2 regions of the Diaphorobacter sp. genome follow, and region 2 is predicted to be linked to the other one. Evidence: riboswitches for the same ligand, from Rfam matches in the RefSeq annotation. Region 2 holds a riboswitch; the other holds the start of a gene.
The links. Region 2 has a riboswitch for thiamine pyrophosphate ahead of AB7E35_RS04000 (FAD-dependent oxidoreductase). Riboswitches for the same ligand answer to the same signal wherever they lie in the genome.
Positions count from the first base shown of each region.

Region 1: another riboswitch for thiamine pyrophosphate. It lies ahead of thiC (phosphomethylpyrimidine synthase ThiC); the one in region 2 lies ahead of AB7E35_RS04000 (FAD-dependent oxidoreductase).

Region 1 covers NZ_JBFWLZ010000009.1:25,498-36,821, forward strand. The annotation lists gene ftsA (cell division protein FtsA) at 1-307, shown strand, start outside; gene ftsZ (cell division protein FtsZ) at 473-1,702, shown strand; gene lpxC (UDP-3-O-acyl-N-acetylglucosamine deacetylase) at 1,913-2,836, shown strand; gene AB7E35_RS05120 (hypothetical protein) at 2,838-3,014, shown strand; TPP riboswitch at 3,045-3,166, shown strand; gene thiC (phosphomethylpyrimidine synthase ThiC) at 3,266-5,143, shown strand; gene ruvC (crossover junction endodeoxyribonuclease RuvC) at 5,338-5,898, opposite strand; gene mtgA (monofunctional biosynthetic peptidoglycan transglycosylase) at 5,979-6,695, opposite strand; gene aroE (shikimate dehydrogenase) at 6,788-7,639, opposite strand; gene AB7E35_RS05145 (energy transducer TonB) at 7,639-8,499, opposite strand; gene AB7E35_RS05150 (ribonuclease catalytic domain-containing protein) at 8,579-10,666, opposite strand; gene AB7E35_RS05155 (PglL family O-oligosaccharyltransferase) at 10,913-11,324, shown strand, end outside.
Region 2 covers NZ_JBFWLZ010000006.1:101,505-112,828, forward strand. The annotation lists gene AB7E35_RS03980 (type IV pilus assembly protein FimV) at 1-557, shown strand, start outside; gene AB7E35_RS03985 (thiamine phosphate synthase) at 748-1,668, opposite strand; gene AB7E35_RS03990 (thiazole synthase) at 1,671-2,483, opposite strand; gene thiS (sulfur carrier protein ThiS) at 2,498-2,695, opposite strand; gene AB7E35_RS04000 (FAD-dependent oxidoreductase) at 2,692-3,816, opposite strand; TPP riboswitch at 3,869-3,975, opposite strand; gene thiD (bifunctional hydroxymethylpyrimidine kinase/phosphomethylpyrimidine kinase) at 4,085-4,933, shown strand; gene AB7E35_RS04010 (bifunctional diguanylate cyclase/phosphodiesterase) at 5,003-7,846, opposite strand; gene AB7E35_RS04015 (NAD(P)/FAD-dependent oxidoreductase) at 8,034-9,101, opposite strand; gene fdxA (ferredoxin FdxA) at 9,132-9,455, opposite strand; gene AB7E35_RS04025 (sulfate adenylyltransferase subunit 1) at 9,558-10,964, opposite strand; gene cysD (sulfate adenylyltransferase subunit CysD) at 10,964-11,324, opposite strand, start outside.

The DNA.
Region 1 (11,324 bases), on a different contig from region 2:
GGTGATCCGCGAGTCCGGTTACGAAGAGGTGCTGTCGTCGGGCATCGTGCTGACGGGCGGCAGCTCGGTCATGCCGGGCATGGTGGAGCTGGGCGAGGACATCTTCCTCAAGCCCGTGCGCCGCGGCCTGCCCAAGTATTCGGGGGCGCTGGCCGACATGATCGCCCAGCCGCGTGCGGCCACCGTCATGGGCCTGCTGGAAGAGGCGCGCCAGGCGCGCCTGCGCGGCTTCAAGGTGGCGCAGAAAAGCGGCTCGGTGAAGACCGCTTTCGGCCGCTTCAAGGACTTCATCGTGGGGAACTTCTGACATGAACTACCCATGCCTTTGGATGGCCCGCGCCAGCCCGCACCCCAGACCCCGCGGCCGGTGGCAAAGCACCGGGCCGCCACCTGGCGCGCAACCCGCGCCATACCAACGATTTCCCCTTTTTTCAGCAATTGCAAATCACCCAGTAGTTTCAGGAGCACCATCATGACCATCGAAATGATCGAGTCCGAAGAGTTCAACCAGGGCACGCAGATCAAGGTGATCGGTGTCGGCGGCGGCGGCGGCAACGCTGTCGAGCACATGATTTCGCGCTGCGTGCAGGGCGTGGAATTCGTCTGCGCCAACACCGACGCGCAGGCGCTCACGCGCAGCGCGGCGCACCGCATCATCCAGCTGGGTGGCAGTGGCCTGGGCGCAGGCAGCAAGCCGGCCATGGCCCGCGAAGCCGCAGAGGCCGCCGAAACCGACATCCGCCAGGCGATCCAGGGCGCGCACATGCTGTTCATCACCGCCGGCATGGGCGGCGGCACCGGCACCGGCGCGGCGCCTGTGATTGCGCGCATCGCCAAGGAAATGGGCATCCTCACCGTGGGCGTGGTCACCAAGCCCTTCGACTGGGAGGGTGGCCGCCGCATGAAGAACGCCGACGAGGGACTGGCCGAGCTGGAAGCCAACGTCGATTCGCTGATCGTCGTGCTCAACGAAAAGCTGCTTGAGGTGCTGGGCGACGACATCACCCAGGACGAAGCCTTCGCGCACGCCAACGACGTGCTCAAGAACGCCGTGGGCGGCATCGCCGAGATCATCAACGAGTACGGCCAGGTGAACGTGGACTTTGAAGACGTGCGCACCGTGATGGGCGAGCCCGGCAAGGCCATGATGGGCACGGCCACCGCCAGCGGCCCCGACCGCGCCCGCATTGCCGCCGAGCAGGCCATCGCCTGCCCGCTGCTGGAGGGAATCGACCTGTCGGGCGCCAAGGGCGTGCTGGTGCTGGTGACGGCCAGCAAGGGCAGCCTGAAGCTGTCCGAGTCGCGCCAGGCGATGAACACCATCAACGCCTACGCCTCGCCGGATGCGCATGTCATCTTCGGCGCCGCCTATGACGACAGCCTGGGCGAAGACATCCGCGTGACGGTGGTGGCCACGGGCCTGTCGCGCCAGGGCGCGCGCCGCCAGACCATGCAGGTGGTGCAGGGCAGCTTGCGCACCGGCACCGACAACGTGGCCTACCAGATGCCTGCGGCCGGTGCTGCGCTGGGTGTGCCAGGCGGCATGGTGGGCGGCACGGCCCAGACCGACTACGGCAGCATGGCCGTGCCCAGCGTCTGGCGCACCAACCGCACCCAGGCCGCAGCGCGTGTCGATGCCCTGTCGTCGGGCGGCATGGACGATCTGGAGATTCCGGCCTTTTTGCGTCGGCAGGCTGACTGATTCGGCACTTCCCCCTGAGCGGCTTCGCCGCTTCCCCCATCCCTTTGCGCGCTGCGCGCTCAGGGAAGGGGGATGACGCCAGCGCGGCGGGGCGGCCCTTGCGCGGCATCTTCGGCGTGCGCCGCGCCGGTTTCAGGCACTTTGTTTTTCTATGAAGGTCATAGAGGAACATGGGCGCTCACTTTGAGACCGGGCCACTAAAATGCCCCGATGCTCCAGCAACGCACCATCAAAACCCTGACCCGCGCCGTGGGCGTGGGCCTGCACAGCGGCCAGCGGGTCGAACTGACGTTGCGCCCCGCTGCGGCGGACACGGGCATTGTGTTTCGCCGCGTGGATCTGCCCGAGCCCGTGGACATCCCCATCAACGCCACCGCCGTGGTCGATACGCGCATGGCCTCGACCATCGGCGCAGGGGGCGCCAAGGTGCATACGGTGGAGCACCTCATGTCGGCCTGCGCCGGGCTGGGGCTGGACAACCTCTACATCGACATCACCGCCGAAGAAGTGCCCATCCTCGACGGCTCCTCGGCATCGTTCGTGTTCCTGCTGCAAAGCGCGGGCGTGGAGCTGCAAAACGCGCCCAAGCGCTTCATCCGCGTGAAGCGCACGGTGGAAGTGCGCCAGGGCGAGGGCCAGCAACTCAAGTGGGCGCGCCTGGAGCCCTACCACGGCTTCAAGCTGCGCTTTGACATCGACTTTGCCCACCCGGCCGTCGATTCCACGGGGCAAAGCGTGGAGTTCGACTTTGGCGAGGGCAACTACGCGCGCGACATCGCCCGCGCGCGCACCTTCGGCTTCACCAAGGACGTGGAGGCCCTGCGCTCCAGCGGCCTGGCGCTGGGCGGCGGGCTGGACAACGCCATCGTCATGGACGACTACAAGGTGCTCAATTCCGACGGCCTGCGCTACGACGCAGAGTTTGCCCGGCACAAGATTCTCGACGCCATTGGCGACCTGTACCTTGTGGGCAAGCCGCTGCTGGCGGCCTACAGCGCCTTCCGGTCCGGCCACGCCATGAACAACCAGCTGCTGCGCGAGCTGCTGTCACAGCCTGACGCGTGGGAGGTGGTGAGCTTTGACAATGAGCGCCAGGCACCCGCGGGCTTTGCGCAGCCCGTGCGGGCGTGGTGACATGCTGATCTTCCGCTGGGCCGTGATGCTGCTGCTGATTGCGGCGGGCGTGTCGTTTGCCTTCTTTGTCGCAACCGGCCAGCAGCGCTACAAGCGCTTTGGCCTGGTGATCCTCAAATGGACGGTCATTGCGGCGTTCATGTTTTTTCTGGTGCTTATCCTGGAGCGTGTGCTGTAGCGCTTGCCGCGCGTCAAGTCACCTATACTCGCCCCCGCTCCGGGGTGCACGTAGAAATGATTTTCTGGGCGTGCTGAGATGGCGGACCTGACCGCCGGAACCGCGAACTTGATCTGGGTAATGCCAGCGTAAGAAGAGCTGCAGTCGAATGGGGAGAGGGCCGCGCGCACCCGCCAGGGGGCGCTCAGGCTTTTGCCATGCGATCGATAGCGGAGCAATTCCATCCATCCCTGATGAAGGAGCTGCCCGCCATGAATGCCCCCGACAAGTTCGCCAGCCTGCTGGCCCTCACGCGCGAACCGTTTCCCGCCTCCACCAAGTCCTACCTCACGGGCAACCATCCCGGCCTGCGTGTGCCCGTGCGGGATATCCAGCTCACCAACGGCGAGGTGGTCAGCGTCTATGACACCTCTGGCCCCTACACCGACCCTGCCGTGCAGATCGACGTGCGCAAGGGCCTGGCCAGCGTGCGCGGCGAATGGATCGCCGCGCGAGGCGACACCGAAAGCTACGAGGGCCGCGTGCGCAAGGCGCTGGACGACGGCCAGAAGGCCGAGGACGGCGACCGGCTGGCCCAGCTGCGTGCCGAAGCCGCTGCCCTGCAACGCCAGCCCTTGCGCGCCAGGAGCGGCGCCAACGTCACGCAAATGCACTACGCCAAGCGCGGCATCATCACCCCCGAAATGGAATACGTGGCCCTGCGCGAAAACGGCCGCCGCGAATGGATGGCGCAATACCAGCAGGACGCCGCGCGCGAGCAGCGCCTGGCCGGCAACCCGATGGGCGCCAGCATCCCCAAGATCATCACGCCCGAGTTCGTGCGCGACGAGGTGGCGCGCGGCCGCGCCATCATCCCGGCCAACATCAACCACCCCGAGGTGGAGCCCATGGCCATCGGGCGCAACTTCAAGGTCAAGATCAACGCCAACATCGGCAACTCGGCCGTCACCTCCAGCATCGAGGAAGAGGTGGAAAAGCTCGTCTGGGCCATCCGCTGGGGCGCGGACAACGTGATGGACCTGTCCACCGGCAAGAACATCCACACCACGCGCGACTGGATCGTGCGCAACTCGCCCGTGCCGATTGGCACGGTGCCCATCTACCAGGCGCTGGAAAAGGTGGGCGGCATTGCCGAGGACCTGACCTGGGAGATCTTCCGCGACACCCTGGTCGAGCAGGCCGAGCAGGGCGTGGACTACTTCACCATCCACGCCGGCGTGCGTCTGGCCTACATCCACCTCACGGCCAACCGCCGCACCGGCATCGTCTCGCGCGGCGGCTCCATCATGGCCAAGTGGTGCATGGCGCACCACCGCGAGAGTTTTTTGTACGAGCACTTCGAGGACATCTGCGACATCATGAAGGCGTACGACGTGTCGTTCAGCCTGGGCGACGGCCTGCGCCCCGGCTGCGCGTCCGATGCCAACGACGAGGCGCAGTTTGCCGAGCTGCACACCCTGGGCGAGCTGACGCAAATCGCCTGGAAGCACGACGTGCAGACCATGATCGAAGGCCCCGGCCACGTGCCCATGCACATGATCCAGGCCAACATGACCGAGCAGCTCAAGACCTGCCACGAGGCACCGTTCTACACCCTGGGCCCGCTGACCATCGACATCGCCCCCGGCTACGACCACATCGCCAGCGCCATTGGCGCCGCGATGATTGGCTGGATGGGCACGGCCATGCTGTGCTACGTCACGCCCAAGGAGCACCTGGGCCTGCCCGACCGCGATGACGTCAAGCAGGGCATCATCGCCTACAGGATCGCAGCCCATGCGGCCGACGTGGCCAAGGGCCACCCGGGCGCGCGCGCGCGCGACGATGCGCTGAGCCAGGCGCGCTTTGACTTCCGCTGGCAAGACCAGTTCAACCTGGGTCTGGACCCCGAGACTGCGCAGCAATACCACGACGAGACCCTGCCCAAAGACTCGGCCAAGGTGGCGCACTTTTGCAGCATGTGCGGGCCCAAGTTCTGCTCGATGAAGATCACGCAGGAAGTGCGTGACTTTGCCGCCGCCAAGGGCGTGGCCGAGGCGCAAGCGCTACAAGAGGGCCTGCAGGCCAAGGCCCAGGAGTTCAACCGCACGGGCGGCGAGCTGTACGTGCCCATTCACCCCGCCAGCTGAAAACCAAGGGTTGGGTCAATGGCTCACCCCCCGTTTTCCGTGGCGCTGCGCGCACCGCATGACACTGGCGCGACCCAGGCGAGAGCCACCGCGCAAGGGCCGCCCCGCCGCGCTGGTGGCGTCCACCTGCCCGCATTGCGCAGCAATGCGAGAGCGGGGGGAAGCGACGCAGTCGCACAGGGGGGTGTCCTTATTCAATAACTGCGCCCGCCCTTGTACATGGCGTGCTGGCGCCGCGCCAGTTGCGTCACCTCGCCCACGCGGGCCATGGCTGCGCCCGCGTGGGCGTGGGTAATGGCCAGGCCCAGGGCGTCTGCGGCGTCGGTGCCCGGCAGGCCGGGCAGCTCCAGCAGGCGGCGCACCATTTCCTGCACCTGGCTCTTGGCCGCGCGGCCGTGGCCCACCACGGCTTTTTTCATTTGCAGGGCGGTGTATTCGGCCACCGGCAGGTTGGCATTGACCAGCGCGGTCAGCGCCGCGCCGCGCGCCTGGCCCAGCAGCAGCGTGGACTGCGGGTTGACGTTGACAAACACAATCTCCACCGCCGCCGCGCCGGGCTGGTAGCGCGCCGCAACCTCGCTGATGCCGTCAAACAGCACCTTGAGCCGACCCGGCAGATCCCCCAATGCGAGGCCCGAGGCACGCCCTGTCGTGCGGATGGTGCCGCTGGCCACATAGCGCAGGCGATGGCCGTCCACGTCCACCACGCCAAAGCCCGTGGTCTGCAGTCCGGGGTCGATGCCAAGGATTCTCATTGCTCTCTTTTCAATAGCTGCTCACGCTTGTCTTTACTGGCTTGGGATCGATTCTGTTTCAAAACCGTAGTGTGAGCCGCTCATGGCAGCTCGCTGCGCCCCATGCGCGCCAGCAGCGCCCGCGTGCGGCCTGCCAGATAGGCGGAGCCGGGCGTTTTCTCGTAGCGCTTGGGCGCGGGCAGCATCACGGCCAGGCGGGCGGCCTCGGGCGCGGTGAGCTGGCGGGCGCTTTTGCCAAAGTAGTGCCGGGCTGCGGCCTCGGCGCCGAACACGCCCGCGCCCCATTCCACGTTGTTCAGGTAGATCTCCAGGATGCGCTGCTTGGGCAGCAGCTGCTCCAGCGCCAGGGTCAGCACAAACTCTTGCCCCTTGCGCACCAGGTTGCGCTCGCCCGACAGCAGCAGGTTCTTGGCCAGCTGCTGGGTGATGGTGCTGCCGCCGCGGATGCGCGGCGCGCGGGCGGTGGGGCGGCTGGCGGCCTGGGCTTCGGCGCGGGCGTTGCGCTCCCAGGCTTTTTCGATCGCGTCCCAGTCCACGCCGTCGTGGTTGACGAAGTTGTCGTCCTCTGCCGCGACCACGGCGCGCTTGAGGTGGTCGGAGATCTGCGCGTACGGCACCCACTGCTGGCGCCAGCGCAGACCGCCACCCTGGGCGATTTGTGCCCAGGCTTCCGAACGCTGGAAGGTGGTGGATTCAGGGTTGATGACCACCATGGCCGCGATGCGCGCCACAAAAAACAGCTGCAGCGCCAGCAGTGCCAGCGCCACCAGGGCGATCCAGCGCAGCAGGGGGCGCATTTCAGTTTTTCACCACGCGTTGCACGACGTGCGACCCATGCAACTGGCGCAACGCAGGCCAGCGGCGCAGCCGCTCAGGGGAATGTTTCATTTCAGGCCCCCGCAGCGATGGCCGTACGCAGCTCCTGCAGCACCTGGGCCGACGGCGGGCGCACGCCGCGCCACAGCTGGAAGGCCTCGGCCGCCTGCTCTACCAGCATGCCCAGTCCGTCGCGCGCGGTGGCGCCGTGGGCCGTGGCCCAGTCCAGAAAGCCTTGCGCTGCGGGGCCGTACATCATGTCGTAGGCCAGGCTGCCGGGGCGCAGCACGCTGGCGGGCACGGGTGCCGGGCTGCCTTCCAGGCTGCTGGCGGTGGCGTTGATGATGACATCAAAATCTGCCTCTGGCGCTTGTATGTCAAGCGCCAGTAGCTCAGTTTTTTGTAGCATGGCCAGCGCCGCATGGCTGGCGACCAGCGCGTGCGCGCGCCCGGCCGTGCGGTTGACCACGGCCACGCGCCGGGGCTGCTGCTGCAGCAGCGGGCCCAGCACGCCGGCCGCGGCGCCGCCCGCGCCCACCAGCAGCACGTCGCGCCCGGCCAGGGGCACGCCCGCGCCTTGGGTAATGTCGGCCACCAGGCCCAGTCCGTCGGTGTTGTCGGCGTGGATGCGGCCACCGTCGTCAAAAACCAGCGTATTGGCCGCGCCGGCCAGTTGCACGCGCTCGCTGCGGGTGGTGGCCAGTTGCGCGGCCTGCAGCTTGAAAGGCACGGTGATGTTGCAGCCGCGCCCGCCCTGCGCTGCGAAGTCGTGCAGCGCCTGGGCAAAGCCGTCCAGTGCCACCTGCCGGCGCTCGTAATGCAGGGCCTGGCCCGTCAGCTGGGCAAAGCGTTCATGAATCCAGGGCGAGCGGCTGTGGGCGATGGGGTTGCCCATCACGCAGTAGAGATCGGTGAGGGGGGTCATCAGCGCACGTCGGTCTGCAGGGTCTGGTCTCGCGTGAACTTGAAGCGCGAGACCACGGCAATCTGGTCGGCCTTGGCGCGCATCGCCGGGCCGAAGTGGCCAAACGGCCCCGCGGCGCGGGCGATGGCCTCGGCGCGGCTGTCCAGCAGGCGGTTGCCCGAGCCCTGCACCACCTCGGTGGCCAGCACCTGGCCGTCGTGGTTGACGGTGACGATCATGATCAGCTCGCCGTACAGCTTCTGGCCGCCTTGTTCCGGGAAGTTCTGCGTGCCCTTGTCTTCCACCTTGCGGCGCAGCGCGTCGTAATAGATGGCATAGACCTCCTCGCGCGTGGCGGGGCTGATGTAGCGCTTGCGCGGGCGGGCGTTTTCTTCGTTGATGCGCTTTTCGATCTCGGCCAGCAGCTTGACCAGCTGGCGGCGCTTTTCGTCCTGCTCCTCGCGGTCGGCGCTCTGGCTGGGCTTGCGCGGGTCGGGTTCGGGCATCACGGCCAGTTGCCGGCGCAGCTGGGCCAGCAGCTGTGCTTGCTGCTCCTGCATCTGATCCATCTTGCGCTGGGCATCTTCCAGGTCGTCGCCAATGGCATTGAGGGCCGAATAGGGCAGGGGGCTGGTGGCGCGGCCCTGTGCGGCGTCGCCCCCGCCGGCCAGCGACGCCTGGGCGATGGCCTGGGCCTGGTCGGGGCGCTCAGCGGATTTGGCGTTGACCAGGATCACCTCGAGCGGCGTGTCCTGGAACACACGGTTGAAGCCCTCGGGATCGACAAAGCGCACCGTGAGCAGCATGGCGTGCACGGCAACCGACACGGCCAGCGCAATCTGCAGCGTGGTCAGGCGTTGGAGCAGGGCCGGGATTTTCATCGTCAGGCAATCCCCAGGGGGCAAAAGGCCGCCACGGGCAAGTGGCAAACGGCGTGGCGGCGTGGCGTGCGGGCGGTGTTCACGGCGCCCGATTATCAGTGGTGCCGCTGGCGCCATCGCCTTCGGCTTCGTTGACATCCACCGCAATGGCGATGGGGCCGGCCACGGCTTCTTCGTCGCCCTCGTCCTCGTCCACCGGGCCGTCGTCGCTGGCATCCTGCGGATCGTCCAGCCGCGCGAGCAGGGTGCCGGCCACGTCCAGCGTGATCTCGTCGATCTCGCCCAGCTTCACGCGCACGCGGGCGCCGCGCGGCAAGGCTTGTGCGCCCAGCACGGGCAGCACCAGCGGCAGGGTGTCGGCGCGCACCAGGAAGCTGCCGTTGGGCCCCTCCTTGAACACGGTGGCGTCCAGCTCGGTGATCTGGTTTTGCTGCAGGTACTTCAGCGTCCAGAAGCGTTCCATGCCGGCCTGGTAGCCGTTGTAGGCGCTGTAGGCGGCATCAAAGCTGCTGATGATGGAAAACAGCTCGGCGTCCTTGGGCTTGAAGGGCGCTGCCAGCGCGGCGGTCTTGCCGTGGCGCGCGCAGGCAATGATCTGCCACTGGTTCACCAGATCGACATAGCGGCGCAGCGGTGACGTGGCCCAGGCATAGCTTTTGACGCCAATGCCCGCGTGCGGCAGCGCCTTGGTGGACATGCGCACCTTCACGCCCGGCGCCAGGCTGGCCTGGCTGCGGTAGATGCCCGGCACGCCGTGGTCGGCCAGCATGTTGCCCCAGGTGCTGTTGGCGACGATGGCGGCCTCGGCCACGATCAGGTCCAGCGGCGCGCCGCGCTTGCGCGTGCCGATGCGCACGATCTCGCTGCCGTCGGGTTCATTCTTGCCGTTGCCTTCCAGGCGGAAGTTGTAATCGGGCCGGTTGAAGGTCTCGGGCTTGCCGCGCACCACCTCGCGCTGGGCCTTGAGCTGCTTGGCCAGGCGGTGCAAAAACGATAGCTGTTCGCGCAGGTCCAGCAAGGGCTGGGGCGTGTTTTCATGTTGAATGGACGGGTCGGCCAGCCATTCTTCGGTGACGATGTGGTCCAGCTGGTCGTGGCGCAGGTTCACGCTGACAGGCACGCGCTCCAGGCGTGTCTCGGTGGCGGTGATGGCCAGCGTGGCCTCGTCGATCGTCACGTACAGCGACACGGCCGGGTTGGCGCGGCCCTCGTCCAAGGTGTAGATCTGCACCACGTCGTCGGGCAGCATGGTGATCTTGTAGCCCGGCATATAGACGGTGGACAGGCGCGTGCGCCCCAGCTTGTCCAGCTCGCCGCCGGGTTGAATGGCCAGGCCCGGCGCGGCAATGTGGATGCCCAGCGTCACCGTGCCGCTGCCCAGGCCCTGTACCGACAGGGCGTCGTCGATCTCGGTGGTCTGCGAATCGTCGATGGAGTAGGCCTGCACGTTGGCCAGCGGCAAATCTGCGGGCGGTTGCGGCGCGGTAACGGCCGGAAAGCCCGTGCCCTTGGGGAAGTTGTCGAACAGAAAGCGCTTCCAGTGGAACTGGTAGCTGGAATCGATCGCGCCTGCGGCCTGCAGCAGATCCAGCGGCGCCCTTTGCGCGCTGCGGCTGGCGTCCACCACGGCCTTGTATTCGGGCGCGTTCTTGTCGGGCTTGAACAGGATTTTGTAGAGCTGCTCGCGCACGGGCTGCGGGCAGCGGCCGGCCACCAGCTCGGCCGCCCAGGCGTCGATCTGCGCCTGGATCTGCTTTTTCTTTTCGATGGCGGCCAGGGCCTGTTGCAGGATTTCGGGGGCGGCTTTTTTGAAACGCCCCTTGCCCGCCCGGCGAAAGTAGTGCGGCGCCTCAAACAGCGCCACCAGCATGCCGGCCTGCTCGGTGACGGGCGCGTTGGCAGAAAAATAGTCGCGCGCCAGGTCGGCAAAGCCAAACTCGTCTTCGGGCGCGAACTCCCAGGCCAGCGGCAGCTCCACGCCGGCGGCGATGGCGCGCGCCTGCGCCAGCAGCTCGGCCGGGGCGGGCTTGTCGAACTTCAGCAGGATGTTGGCGGCCTTGACCTTGACGCGCTTGCCCGAGTCGAGCTCGATTTGCGCGGAGGTGTCGGCTTCGGAGAGGATGCGGCCCGCCAGGAACTTGCCGGCTTCGTCGAACAGTGCGTGCATAGGGGCGCGATTTTCCCACGGCGGGGCCGCGGCTTTTGCGCCAACCTGCGCCAGTCCGGGAATAGCTACTGTTTTGATAGCTGTCAGCGTCTGATGGACGGGCGCCAGGGGCTTTGACGGCACCCGCTTGACGGCCACCACGGCCGCGCCGGTGGTCCGTGCCTATGATGTGCGCCACCATGCCGTGCCTGTCTGCCACGAACCTGCCATTCCTGATTGCGCCCACGCGCCTGCCGCCGCCCTGCCATGCGTGTTGATATTGCACCTTTGATGGCGCTGGCCGTGGCGCTGCCCTTTGTCTTTGGCGTCACCCAGGCGCCGTACTCCAACTTCTGGCCGTTGATGGCCAGCGGCGCCTGCGCCTGGCTCATCGCCGCTTGCGCCTGGACGGGCGCCTGGCGGCCGGATGCGCAGCGCCTGGGGCGCAGTCTGGCGGCGGGCCTGGTGCTGGCGGCGCTGATGGCCGCGGTCATCGGCCTGGTGCAGTTTTTTGTGGGCGACCCCGGCTGGGAGCCCTGGGTGCATCCTTCCGTGCCGGGGCAGGCGCTGGGCAACCTGCGCCAGCGCAACCAGCAGGCCACGCTGCTGGCGCTGGGGGTGTGGGCCTTGCTGTGGTGGGTGGCGCGGCTGCAGGCCGGGGGCGCGGCGCTGTCCGATC
Region 2 (11,324 bases):
AGGTTCACGCACTGTTCAACACCCGCGTGCCGGAATTTTCCAGGTTTCACCAGTGGGGGCACGGTCTGGAGGACTACCCCGAGGCGCTGGCGCAGATCGAAGCCTTATGGACGTCGCCCGAGGTTCTGGACTTGCTCGACGGCTTTCTGTTTCTGCGTGGCAAGGCCCCCGACGTGGCGCGTTTCGATCCGGCCGCCATCGACGACTTGCTATTGCTGCAGTCCATTGCACAGACCACGCCTGCACACCAGCGCGGCGCGCCGCCTCCACGGGCGCGCACCACGCCGCGGGCGCAAACAGTGCAACAACCAGCCCCAGCCATGGCAGCGCCCGAGTTCGATCTTGGCCCGCTGGACTTGCAGTTGCCTGTGGACGAGCCGGCGCGGCGGCCCGCAGCAAATCAGGCACCGCAAGACACACTCGACCTGGATTTGTCCGACCCCCAGCACCGGTTGACCGTTGACCTTTCAATTGCACCCGCCACGGCACCAGATGCTGCGGATGCCTCGGTGGCTCTGGACTTGGAACTGCAGCAGATCGACAAGAAGCGGCCGTAATCCGAATTGACCGGCAGGTGCGGTTTCGGTGCGTCGATTTTTGCCACTCTTCGTCGCATTTCGTCAGCGTTTTGCGCGGCTCCATCGACTCAAAACTGCCTCGCAACTGTCCTGGCTTCTGCCCAAGCCCGGATGGGTATTCCGGGTTCAACCCGAACGGCTGCGGCGCGGGTTGGGTTCCGGGATGCGGTTATGGCTTCAAGGCAGCCATCAGTTGTGCCGCTGCGGCCTCGGGCTGCTTGTCATTGACCAGGGCTCGCACCACGGCAATCGATCCCACGCCTGTGGAGAGTACCTGGGCAAACTGTGGCAGGCCGATGCCGCCTATGGCCACCAGCGGGTAGCCGCGCATCAGCCGCGTGTAGGCCGCCAGCCGTGCCACGCCCTGGGGTACCGTGGCCATTTTCTTGAGCGTTGTGGGGAACACCGCACCCATTGCGATGTAGCTGGGGCAGGCGGCATCGGCGCGCACCATTTCGGCATAGCCATGCGTGCTCACACCCAGGCGCAGGCCGCACGCGCGCAGGGCGTGCAAATCTTCGGGGTGCAGCGCGTCCAGGTCTTCCTGCCCCAGGTGCACGCCGTAGGCGCCGGCGTCGATGGCCTCGCGCCAATGGTCGTTGATGAACAGTAGCGCGGGTGTGCCTCGCACTGCCTGAACCGCCGCGCGTACCTCGCGTGCGATGGCGCCGGGGTCGTCGCTTTTGAAACGCAGCTGCACCGTAGGCACGCCGGCACGCGCCATGCGGCCCACCCATTGGGCATCGGGCAGCACCGCGTAAAGCCCAAGGCGGCTGGGGCAGGGCGCGAAGGGCCGTGCATGGGGCCTTGGCTGCAGTCCAAAGTCCGCCGGTTCGTCCGGCCAGTGCGCGGGGTCGAATCGGCCCAAGCGCAGCGTCTGCGCGGCCCATGCACGGGCCAGGCAATCGGCGTCATGGGCGATGAACCCCAGGGCGCTGCAGGCGGCCAGCGCCGCGCGGTACACCGGGTCTGCCGAGTCCGTGGTCGGCACCAGCTGGGCGGGAAAGTCGGCAAATGCTGCCGCATGGTGGTGGCGGATGGCGTGCTCCATATCGGCCGGTCCGGGCAAGGGCGCTGCGATGTGCGTCATGCTCAGTCCTGCGCGTGGTGCCAGAAGGGCGTGCCCAGCACGGGCGTGCTGGGCTGCGCTGCTTCTTGCGGCGTCATGGCTCCCGCCACGCGGGCGGCGCGGCCAGCGGCCACCGCATCGGCAAAGGCACCGGCCATCTGCACGGGGTCGGTCGCCAGGGCCACGGCGGTGTTGAGCAGCACGCCGTCATAACCCCATTCCATGACCTGGCAGGCATGCGACGGCAGGCCCAGTCCTGCGTCCACCAGCAGCGGTACATCCAGACGCTCGCGCAGCAGCTGCAGGCCGTAGGGGTTGACGGGGCCGCGGCCGGTGCCGATGGGCGCCGCCCAGGGCATGACGGCCTGGCAGCCCACGTCCACCAGGCGCTGGCACAGCACCAGGTCTTCGGTGCAATAGGGCAGTACGTAAAAGCCTTCGCGTATCAGTTGCTCGGCGCCCTGTACCAGGTTCAGCGTGTCGGGCTGCAGCGTGTAGTCGTCGCCGATCAGCTCCAGCTTGATCCAGGGCGTGCCGAACACCTCGCGCGCCATGTGGGCGGTGGTGATGGCTTCTTGCAGGCTGTGGCAACCCGCGGTGTTGGGCAGCACGGGCACCTGCAGGCGCTTGAGCAGCTCCCAGAAGCTGCTGCCCGACTCGGCCGGGTTGCTGCCCTGGCGGCGCAGCGACGCGGTGACCATGGCAGGGCGGGCGCGTTGCACTGCGGCTTCGAGCACGGCGGGCGAGGGATAGCGGGCGGTGCCCAGCAGCAGGCGGCTTTGGAAGGCCTGGCCGTAGAGCACCAGTGTGTCGGACGGGGATGCAAGACTGTTCATGGGCAAACTCGGGGTCAGCCGCCGGTGACCGGCGCAATGATTTCGATCTGGTCGCCGGGCTGCAGCGCGTGCGCTGCGTAGCGGGCGTTGGGCACAAATTGCAGGTTGACGGCCACGGCGAATGGGGGCTTGGGCGCCAGATGGGCCACGGCGTCGGCGACGGTGGCGCCCTCGGGCAAGTCCACGGCTTTCTGGTTGATGGATACGTTCATGGTTGTGGCGCAGCTTCGCGCTCGAGCTGCAGCAAAAGGTCGAACTGTGGGGCGAGCGCGGATTGTCCGGTGTTCAGCACCTGCATCACCACATCGAGCATGGCCGGCGCGATCATGAAGCCGTGGCGGTACAGGCCGTTGACCTCCAGCACGCGCTCGTGCACCAGGCGCACGGCGGGCAGGTTGTCGGGCAGGGTGGGGCGGCACTGCACGGCAATCTCCAGGATGCGCGCCTCGCCAAAACCGGGATGCACGGCGTAGGCAGCGCTCAGCAGCTCCAGGGTGGAGCGCACGCTGGCGGGCGACATGTCGTCGGACTCGATCTCGGTGGCGCCAATGACGAACACATGGTTTTCCTTGGGCGCGATGTAGATCGGGTAGCGCGGGTGCACCAGCCGCGTGGGGCGCTGCAGCGTCACGTCGGGGGCATGCAGGCGCACCACCTCGCCGCGCAGCCCGCGCAGCTGCGGCCATTGGCCGCGCGCGCCCAGGCCGCGGCAGTCCAGCACCCAGTCAGGCTGGCTGGGGCTGCCGGGGGCAAAGTCGGCCGGCGCGCGCGCGCTGTTCCAGTGCGTGACCACGCCCAGCTGCTGCATGCTGCTGGCCAGCACGGCCAGCAGCTGGCGGTTGTCCAGCTGACCCTCGCCCGGCAGGTACAGGCCCTGGTGAAAGCGCTGCGCCACGGCGGGCTCCAGGGTGGCGACACCGGCGCTGTCCAGGGCCTGCATGTGCGGCAAGTCCGGTATCCGCTCTTGCGTCTGCTCCAGCTTCAGGCGCAGGCGCGCGGCTTCGGGCGCGTCCTGACGGTGCCACAGGATCAGCGTGCCGTTGTGCTGCAGGTACACGGGCGCGGCCAGTTGCGCGATCAGCTGGGGCCAGCGGGTCAGGGAATGCATGCCCATGCGCACCACGCCGGGCTCGGTCACCGCGGACTCGGCCAGCGGCGCCAGCATGGCCGCGGCCACCCTGGCGGCGGCGCTTTCTGCATCGGGGCTGCCGGCTTCAAACACCTCGACCTTGTGGCCCAGGCGCGCAAGCTCCACGGCCAGCAGGCGCCCCATGAGGCCCGCGCCGAGGATGGTGATGTGGGAGGGTGAGCGAAGGGTGGGAAAGGAATGCATCGTGTATCAAAGCCCCGGCAAGCCAAACAAGAAGGACAAAACCGGGGCGTGACACCACTGTGCAGAAACTCCCCACGCCAGCATGACCTGGATCGGGTGCAGAGGGTATTTCTCAGTCGCCCGCCTTGATTTGCAGCGGGGACACCCCTGTTTCGTCCGTGGCGGGCATTACAGCACAAGGGCCGAGCCCCTGTTGTTGACGTGGCGCAGGCTCCCGCATGGTTGGCGTGCCGGCGGCCCGCAGGCATGTTGGCCGATAATTTTTGCCATGAACCAACACACACCTATGCCCGGCGGCACCCGGCGTTACGCGCGCGTGCTGACCATTGCGGGCTCGGACAGCGGCGGCGGCGCCGGCATTCAGGCCGACCTGAAAACCTTCTGCGCGCTGGGCTGCTACGGCATGACGGCCATCACCGCCATCACGGCGCAAAACACGCGCGGCGTGACCGGCATCCATGGCATACCACCCGACATGCTGCGTGCGCAGATCGATGCCGTGGTCGAGGACATTGGCGTGGATGCCGTCAAGATCGGCATGCTGCACTCGCCCGAGGTGGTGCAGGTGGTGGCCGATGCGATTCGCCGCTACAGCCTGCCCCATGTGGTGCTGGACCCGGTCATGGTGGCGACCAGCGGCGACCGGCTGATTGCCCAGGAGACTGTCGGCACGCTGGTGCGCGATTTATTTCCGCTCGCCTTGGTGGTCACCCCCAATCTGGATGAGGCGGGCTGGCTGCTGGGCCGCACGATTGCCGACGAAGGCGCGCTGGACGCGGCCGCGTCCGACCTGCTGGCGCTGGGCGCGCGCGCCGTGTTGCTCAAGGGAGGCCATCTGCCGGGCGACCGCGTGGTGGATGCGCTGGCGCTGCCCGGCGGTGAGCGCCACCATCTGCAGTCGGCACGTATCGCCACCCGCAACGGCCACGGCACGGGCTGCACCCTGTCATCGGCCATTGCGGCGCACCTGGCGCTGGGTCAGCCGCTGGTGCGGGCAGTGCAACTGGCGCGCCAGTACATCCTGGGCGCCATTGCCGCCGGGGCCGACGTGCGCACTGGCCACGGCCCCGGGCCGCTCAACCATGGCTATGCTCCGGTGGTGCAGCGGGTCTTTTAGGGGCTGGAATGTTTTTTGGGCTTCAGCCCTTTACGAGTATGCGCTGGCAGCTATTATTTCAGTAGCGTATCAGCGCATCCATTCTTCCATCGGCACGGGACGCCCAAACAGGTAGCCCTGGAAGCTGTGGCAGCCGCCGCGCGCCAGGTGCTCGCGCTGTTCATGCGTTTCCACGCCTTCGGCAATTACGCCCATGTCCAGGTTGTCCGCCAGCGTGACGATGGTGCGCACGATGGCCGCGGCACGCGGGTCCGTCACCAGGTTGTGCACAAAGCTCTGGTCGATCTTCAGCTGGCCCAGCGGCAACTGGCGCAGCAGCGCCAGCGAGGAGTAGCCCGTGCCGAAGTCGTCTAGCGAGAAGCCCACGCCGTGCTCCTTGAGGGCCTTCATTTTGCTGATGGCGTCTTCTGGGTGTTCCAGCAGCATGCTTTCGGTCAGCTCCAGCTTGAGCCGGTGCGCCGGCGCGCCGGTGTGCGCCAGCGTCTGCAGTACCTGGGTGACAAAGTCCTTTTGGTGCAGTTGCCGGCCGCTGACGTTGACGGCCAGTGTGAGGTGTTCGCGCCCGGGCTCTCGCGCCCAGCGCGCCAGCTGCTCGCAGGCCGTATGCAGCACCCACTGGCCCAGGGGCAGGATCAGTCCGCATTCTTCGGCCAGCGGGATGAATTCGCCGGGCGAGATCATGCCGCGCTCGGGGTGCAGCCAGCGCGCCAGCGACTCGGCGCCGATGACCTGGCCTTGTTCGTTCACCTGCGGCTGGTAGAACAGGCGCAGCTGGCCGTCTTGCATGGCGGTGCGCAGATCCTGCTCCAGGGCCATGCGCTTGACCACGGCGGCATGCATCTCGGGGTCAAAAAAACGCACTGCGTTGCGTCCTGACTCTTTGGCCTGGTACATGGCCAGGTCTGCGTGCTTCATCAGGTCTTCAGGGCGCGTGCTGTCGCCATTGAAAAGCACCACGCCGATGCTGCAGGAGATTTGAATCTCCTGGTCGTCCAGCATCAGGGCCGATGCCAGGGACTGAAGCATTTTCTCGGCCACTGTCTCGGCCTGTCGCGCGGCCACGGTGTCTTCGGGGTTGAGGTCTTCCAGCACCACCACGAACTCGTCGCCGCCCAGGCGCGCCACGGTATCGCCCTGGCGTACGGTTGCCACCAGGCGCCGGCCCATCTCCTGCAGCAGCAGGTCGCCCCGGTCGTGGCCCATGCTGTCGTTGACCAGCTTGAAGTTGTCCAGGTCGATGAACATCAGCGCGCCCCGGTGCTGCGTGCGCCGGCAGGTAAGCAAGGCATGGCGCAGGCGGTCGAGCAGCAGGCGCCGGTTGGGCAGGCGGGTGAGCGGGTCGTAGAACGCGAGGTGGCGGATTTCTTCTTCGGCCGCCTTGCGCAAAGTGATGTCGGTCAGGGTGCTGACGTAGTGCGTGACCTCGCCCGCGTCGTTCTTGACGGCGGTAACCGTCAGCCACTCGGGGAAGATCGTGCCGTCCTTGCGGCGGTTCCAGATCTCGCCCGACCATTGCCCGGTGGCCTCCAGGGCAGAGCGCATGGCGCCATAAAAGTCCGGGCCGTGGCGGCCGGATTTCAGCAGCGCCGGGGTCTGGCCGATGACCTCGTCAGCGCTGTAGCCGGTGATGTGGGTGAATGAACCGTTCACGCGCAGGATCTTGCCGGTCACATCGGTGACGAAGATGCCCTCTTGCGACTCGAAGGCGGTGGCGGCAATGCGCAGGTCTTGATGGGCGCGATCAAGCTCGCGGCGATAGCGGGTGAACAGGCGGCGCGACCAGCGCGAGAAACCGAACGAGCCAGCCAGGCCCAGTGCGAGGGCCGCAGCCAGCATCAGCGCCAGCTCGATGCGCCGCCGGGCCTGCCCCTGCTGTTCGGCCTCGGTCAGCGTGTGCAGGGTGGATCGCAGCTCGTCGTTGAACATCGTCACCACCAGTGACCATCCCCAGGGCGCGTAGGTGCTGACCAGGGCAGTTTTGCGGCCCGGCGGCGCATTCGCGTGCTCGCCCGACCGGGGCCATTCGTATTCGACGATGCCCCCGCCAGCCTGCGCTGTAGCCCGTATTTTTTCCAGGGCCTGCCGCTGCACCCGCGGCACGTCGGCGGGCAGCAGTCCCTGCAGGGCGGCGTCGTTCGGGCTGAGCAGCAAGCGGCCGTCGCTGTCCATCACACCGATGGCGCCACTGGCGCCGAAGCGCAGCGCGCGCAGGCGCTGCAGGGCCATGTTTTGCTGCAGCCTCTCCCATTCGTACAGGTAGTCGCCCGCGCCGATCAGCCAGTCGAACGGCGCGAAATACCGCACGTAGGCAATCTTGTCGGCCATCACCGAGGGCATATCCGGGCGGTACCAGCGGTAGCGGTGAAAACCCGTGCCCTGGGGCTGGCGCGCGGCGTCGATCAGGCCGCGCATGATGTAGGTGCCTTGGTCGTCGCGGTTGTCCAGGACGGTGCGCCCTTCCCATTCGGGGCCGATGGGCAGCAGCACAAAGCGGCCCTGCATGTCGTCGATGAAGAAATAGCCCCGGTCGTCAAAGAAGCGAACCGGGCGCAGGGTCTCGATGATGAGTTTTTGCACCTGCTTGGGCGGGTGGCGGCTGCTTTCGTGGTCGTAGATGGCCTGGGCCACCTGCAGGGCCGAATCGACTTGCTCGACCGCATTGCGGCGCAGCGCCTCTTCGGTGCGCAGCCGCAAGAATTCGAGATAGTCCATCGCCGACTGCATCTCGGCGCCAAGCCGCTCATTTTGCTGGCGCGTGATGACGCTTTCGATGCGCTCGAAGGCGCTGCGCTGCTCGCGCTCGTTTTGCCACGAATAAAACCCCGCCATGGCCAGCGTGACCACCAGCACCAGCGCCAGGGTGCCGATCAGATGCAGCCGCGGCATGGTGGCTTCGTTGGCGGTGAGGTGCATCTGATTTGTACCTTTTTGTTATGAATGTTACGAAAACAATTTTATGCCTCTGGCTTCTCTGGTCGCGCCATGTGTGGCGCAATCTCCATGGGCGTTTTCCCACGGCGCAGCGACGGCCCGGCGGCGGTAACCGCGGCGCTCAAAAAGGGGGGAGGCAATCGGGCGAGTGCTGGAGTTTCCGTGCGTTTCAAGCCTGGGGTCGCACGCCCAGGCGCTGCTGCTGCAGTGCGCTGCTGGTGGTGTATTCCAGAGGAAGCCTGTGCCCCGCCAGCCGCTCGGCACAGGCCCAGGCGGCCAGCGTGGCTTCGTGAAAGCCGCTCACGATGAGCTTGCGCTTGCCGGGGTAGGTGACGGCGTCGCCCACTGCGTGGATGCCGGGCACGCTGGTGGCGAAGGTGGCCGTGTCCACCACCAGCTGCTTGCGCTCGAGCTGCAGGCCCCATTCGGTGATGGGCCCCAGGCGCGGCACCAGGCCCAGGCGCACCAGCAGCAAGTCCAGCGGCAGGGAGAGCGGCTGGCCATCGGGCGCGGTCAGCTCCAGGGTTGTCAGGCGGCCCTGTTCTTCGGCGATGCCGCTGGGCACGCCGATGGCGATCTGGATGCGGCCTGCCGTGCGCAGGGCTTGCAGCTCTTGCAGCAGGGCGGGCGGCGCGTCAAACACGTCGCGGCGGTGCTGCAGCGTGGTGCTTGCGGGGCGCAGCGGCTCGGGGGCTGTGGCGCAGGCAATGGCCTGCTGCACGGCAGCCTCGCCCCCGCCATGCACCACCACGCGCTGGCCGGCCAGGCTGGCGCCTTCTTCAAGGTGGTAGCGCAACTGACCGCCCTCAAAAGCCTGCAGGCCGGGCAAGTTGAGCGCACGCGGCACGAATGCGCCCACGCCACTGGCGATGAACACGGCGCAGGCCTGCAATTGCGTGCCGTGTGCGGTGCCCACCATCAAGCCGCCGCCGGGCAGCGGCTGCACGGCGTCCACTTGCTGGCCCAGGTGGAACCGGGGGGCAAAAGGTTCGATCTGCGCGCACAGGCGCTGCACCAGCTCATGCCCGGTGCAGGCCTTCAGGGCCGGAATGTCGTAGATGGGTTTGTCGCCGTACAGCTCGGCGCACTGGCCGCCCACATGGGGCAGGGCGTCGATCACATGCGCCGCAATGCCCTGCAGTCCCAGCTGAAACACCTGGAACAAACCCACCGGCCCCGCGCCGATCACGACGGCGTGCGCGGCCTGCGGCGGGCGATCGCTGGACGGTGCGGGCATGCGGGGTGTGCCTGGGCAGCCGCTTGGCTGTCAGCGCTCCAGGTGCTGCAGTTTGCCGGGCTTGCCGTTCCACTCGTCGGCGTCGGGCAGCGCGGCCTTGCGCTTGGTGATGCTCTTGAACTTGGGCGTCAGCTCAGCGTTGAGCTTGATGAAAGCCAGCTGATCGCTGGGCAGGTCTTCCTCGGCAAAGATGGCGTTGGCCGGGCATTCGGGGATGCACACGGCGCAGTCGATGCACTCGTCGGGGTCGATCACGAGGAAGTTGGGGCCTTCGCGGAAGCAGTCCACGGGGCACACATCCACGCAATCGGTGTATTTGCACTTGATGCAGTTTTCGGTGACGACGTGAGTCATGAGAGGTGATGTTCTGATTTGCGGTAAGCCCGCGATTTTAGGCCGGCCGCCGTACCCGCAGGCCGGCCAACCCTGCCTGCGGCGCGGAAACACGGGCGTTGATCAAGCCGCGCGCACGGGTGCGTCGGGCGCATTCGGTGTGTTCACCAGCACGGCGCCTGCCGTGGCGTGGCTGGCCGTGTCCACCAGGATCAGCGAGCCGAGCACGCGCGCCTGGGCGAACGGCGCGGTCGGCAGGGGCTCTTGCAGCAGCAGCTCGATGTGGCCGATGGCGTTGGGCTCGAGCTGGCTGGCGTCTTCCTCGGCCAGGGTGTTGATGTCCAGGCGGTGCACCACGCGGCGCACCTTGGCCTTGACCCAGCGGTGGCCGTGCAGCGCCCAGTACGCACGCCCGGCCACCAGCGGCTCGTTGTCCATCCAGGCAACGGTGGCGCTGATCTCGCGCTGGCCGGGCCAGGCGGGTTGGGCCGCAGGGGTGTCGAAGTCGTCGTCGGCGGGCGCGCCGGGCACCGGTGCCGCCACGATCCAGTCGCCGCGCGACACATCCACCTCGCGGTCGAGGACGATGCCTGCACTCTGTCCTGTGTCCACGTCCACGGGGCGGCGCGTGTGATCGAGCACCTGGGCCACGCCGGCCAGCTGGCCGCTGGGGAAGATCTGCACCGGCATGCCCGGCTGCACGCTGCCCGCAGCCACGCGGCCCCAGAACACGCGGCGACCCTGCGAGGTGTCGCTGGATGCCGAGAATTTCTCCACCCATTGCACCGGAAAGGCCAGGGGCAGGCCGGTGTCGGCGGGGGTGTTGGGCAGCAGCTCCAGAATTTGCAGCAGGCTCGGGCCGGCGTAGCCGCACCAGCCGGGTTGGGCATCCACCACGTTCCACCCCTTGAGGGCCGACACCGGCACCGTGGCGGCCACCTGGATGCCAGCGTCTTGCGCAAAGCGCGCCAGCGCGGCTGCGATGTGCGCGAAGGCGCGTTGCGGGTCGGGCACGGCGTCGAGCTTGTTCACGGCAAACACCAGCGAATGCACGCGCAGCAAATGCACCAGCAGGCTGTGGCGGCGCGTTTGCGGCAGCAGTTGCAACTGCGGGTTTTGCCAGTCGAGCTTGGTGGCATCCACCAGCACCACGGCGGCGTCGGCCTGCGAGGCGGCGGTGACCATGTTGCGTGTGTACTGCTCGTGGCCGGGCGCGTCGCCGATGATGAACTTGCGCTCCTCGGTCGCGAAGTAGCGATAGGCCACGTCGATGGTGATGCCCTGTTCGCGCTCGGCAGACAGGCCGTCTGTCAGCAGGGCGAGGTCGGTTTCGCCCTGGCGCTGCACTCCTGCCAGGTGGTCTTGCAACACGGCTTTGCTATCGACCAGCAGGCGACCAATCAGCGTGCTCTTGCCGTCGTCCACGCTGCCGCAGGTGATGAATTTCAGTGCAGAATAATGATCGTTTTTGCCTGAATTCATTGCTGGATAAGCGCTGGAAGCTATTGAATTGATAGTGTTGGTAGTCATCAGAAGTACCCATCTTTCTTGCGCTTTTCCATCGACGCGTCGCTTGTCTTGTCATCCATGCGCGTGGCGCCGCGCTCGCTCACGTTGGCGGCCAGGGTCTCGATCACGATGTCGGCAGCCGTGGCGGCGGGGCTCTCCACCGGGCAGGTGCAGGTGATGTCGCCCACGGTGCGAAAGCGCACCTGGCGCGTTTGCACCACTTCGCCGTCCTTGGGCGGCGTCAGCGGCGTGACGGGCACCAGCAGGCCTTTGCGCTCCACCACCTGGCGCGGGTGCGCGTAATACAGGCGGGGCAGGGCGATGGCCTCGCGGTCGATGTACTGCCACACGTCCAGCTCGGTCCAGTTGCTGATGGGGAAC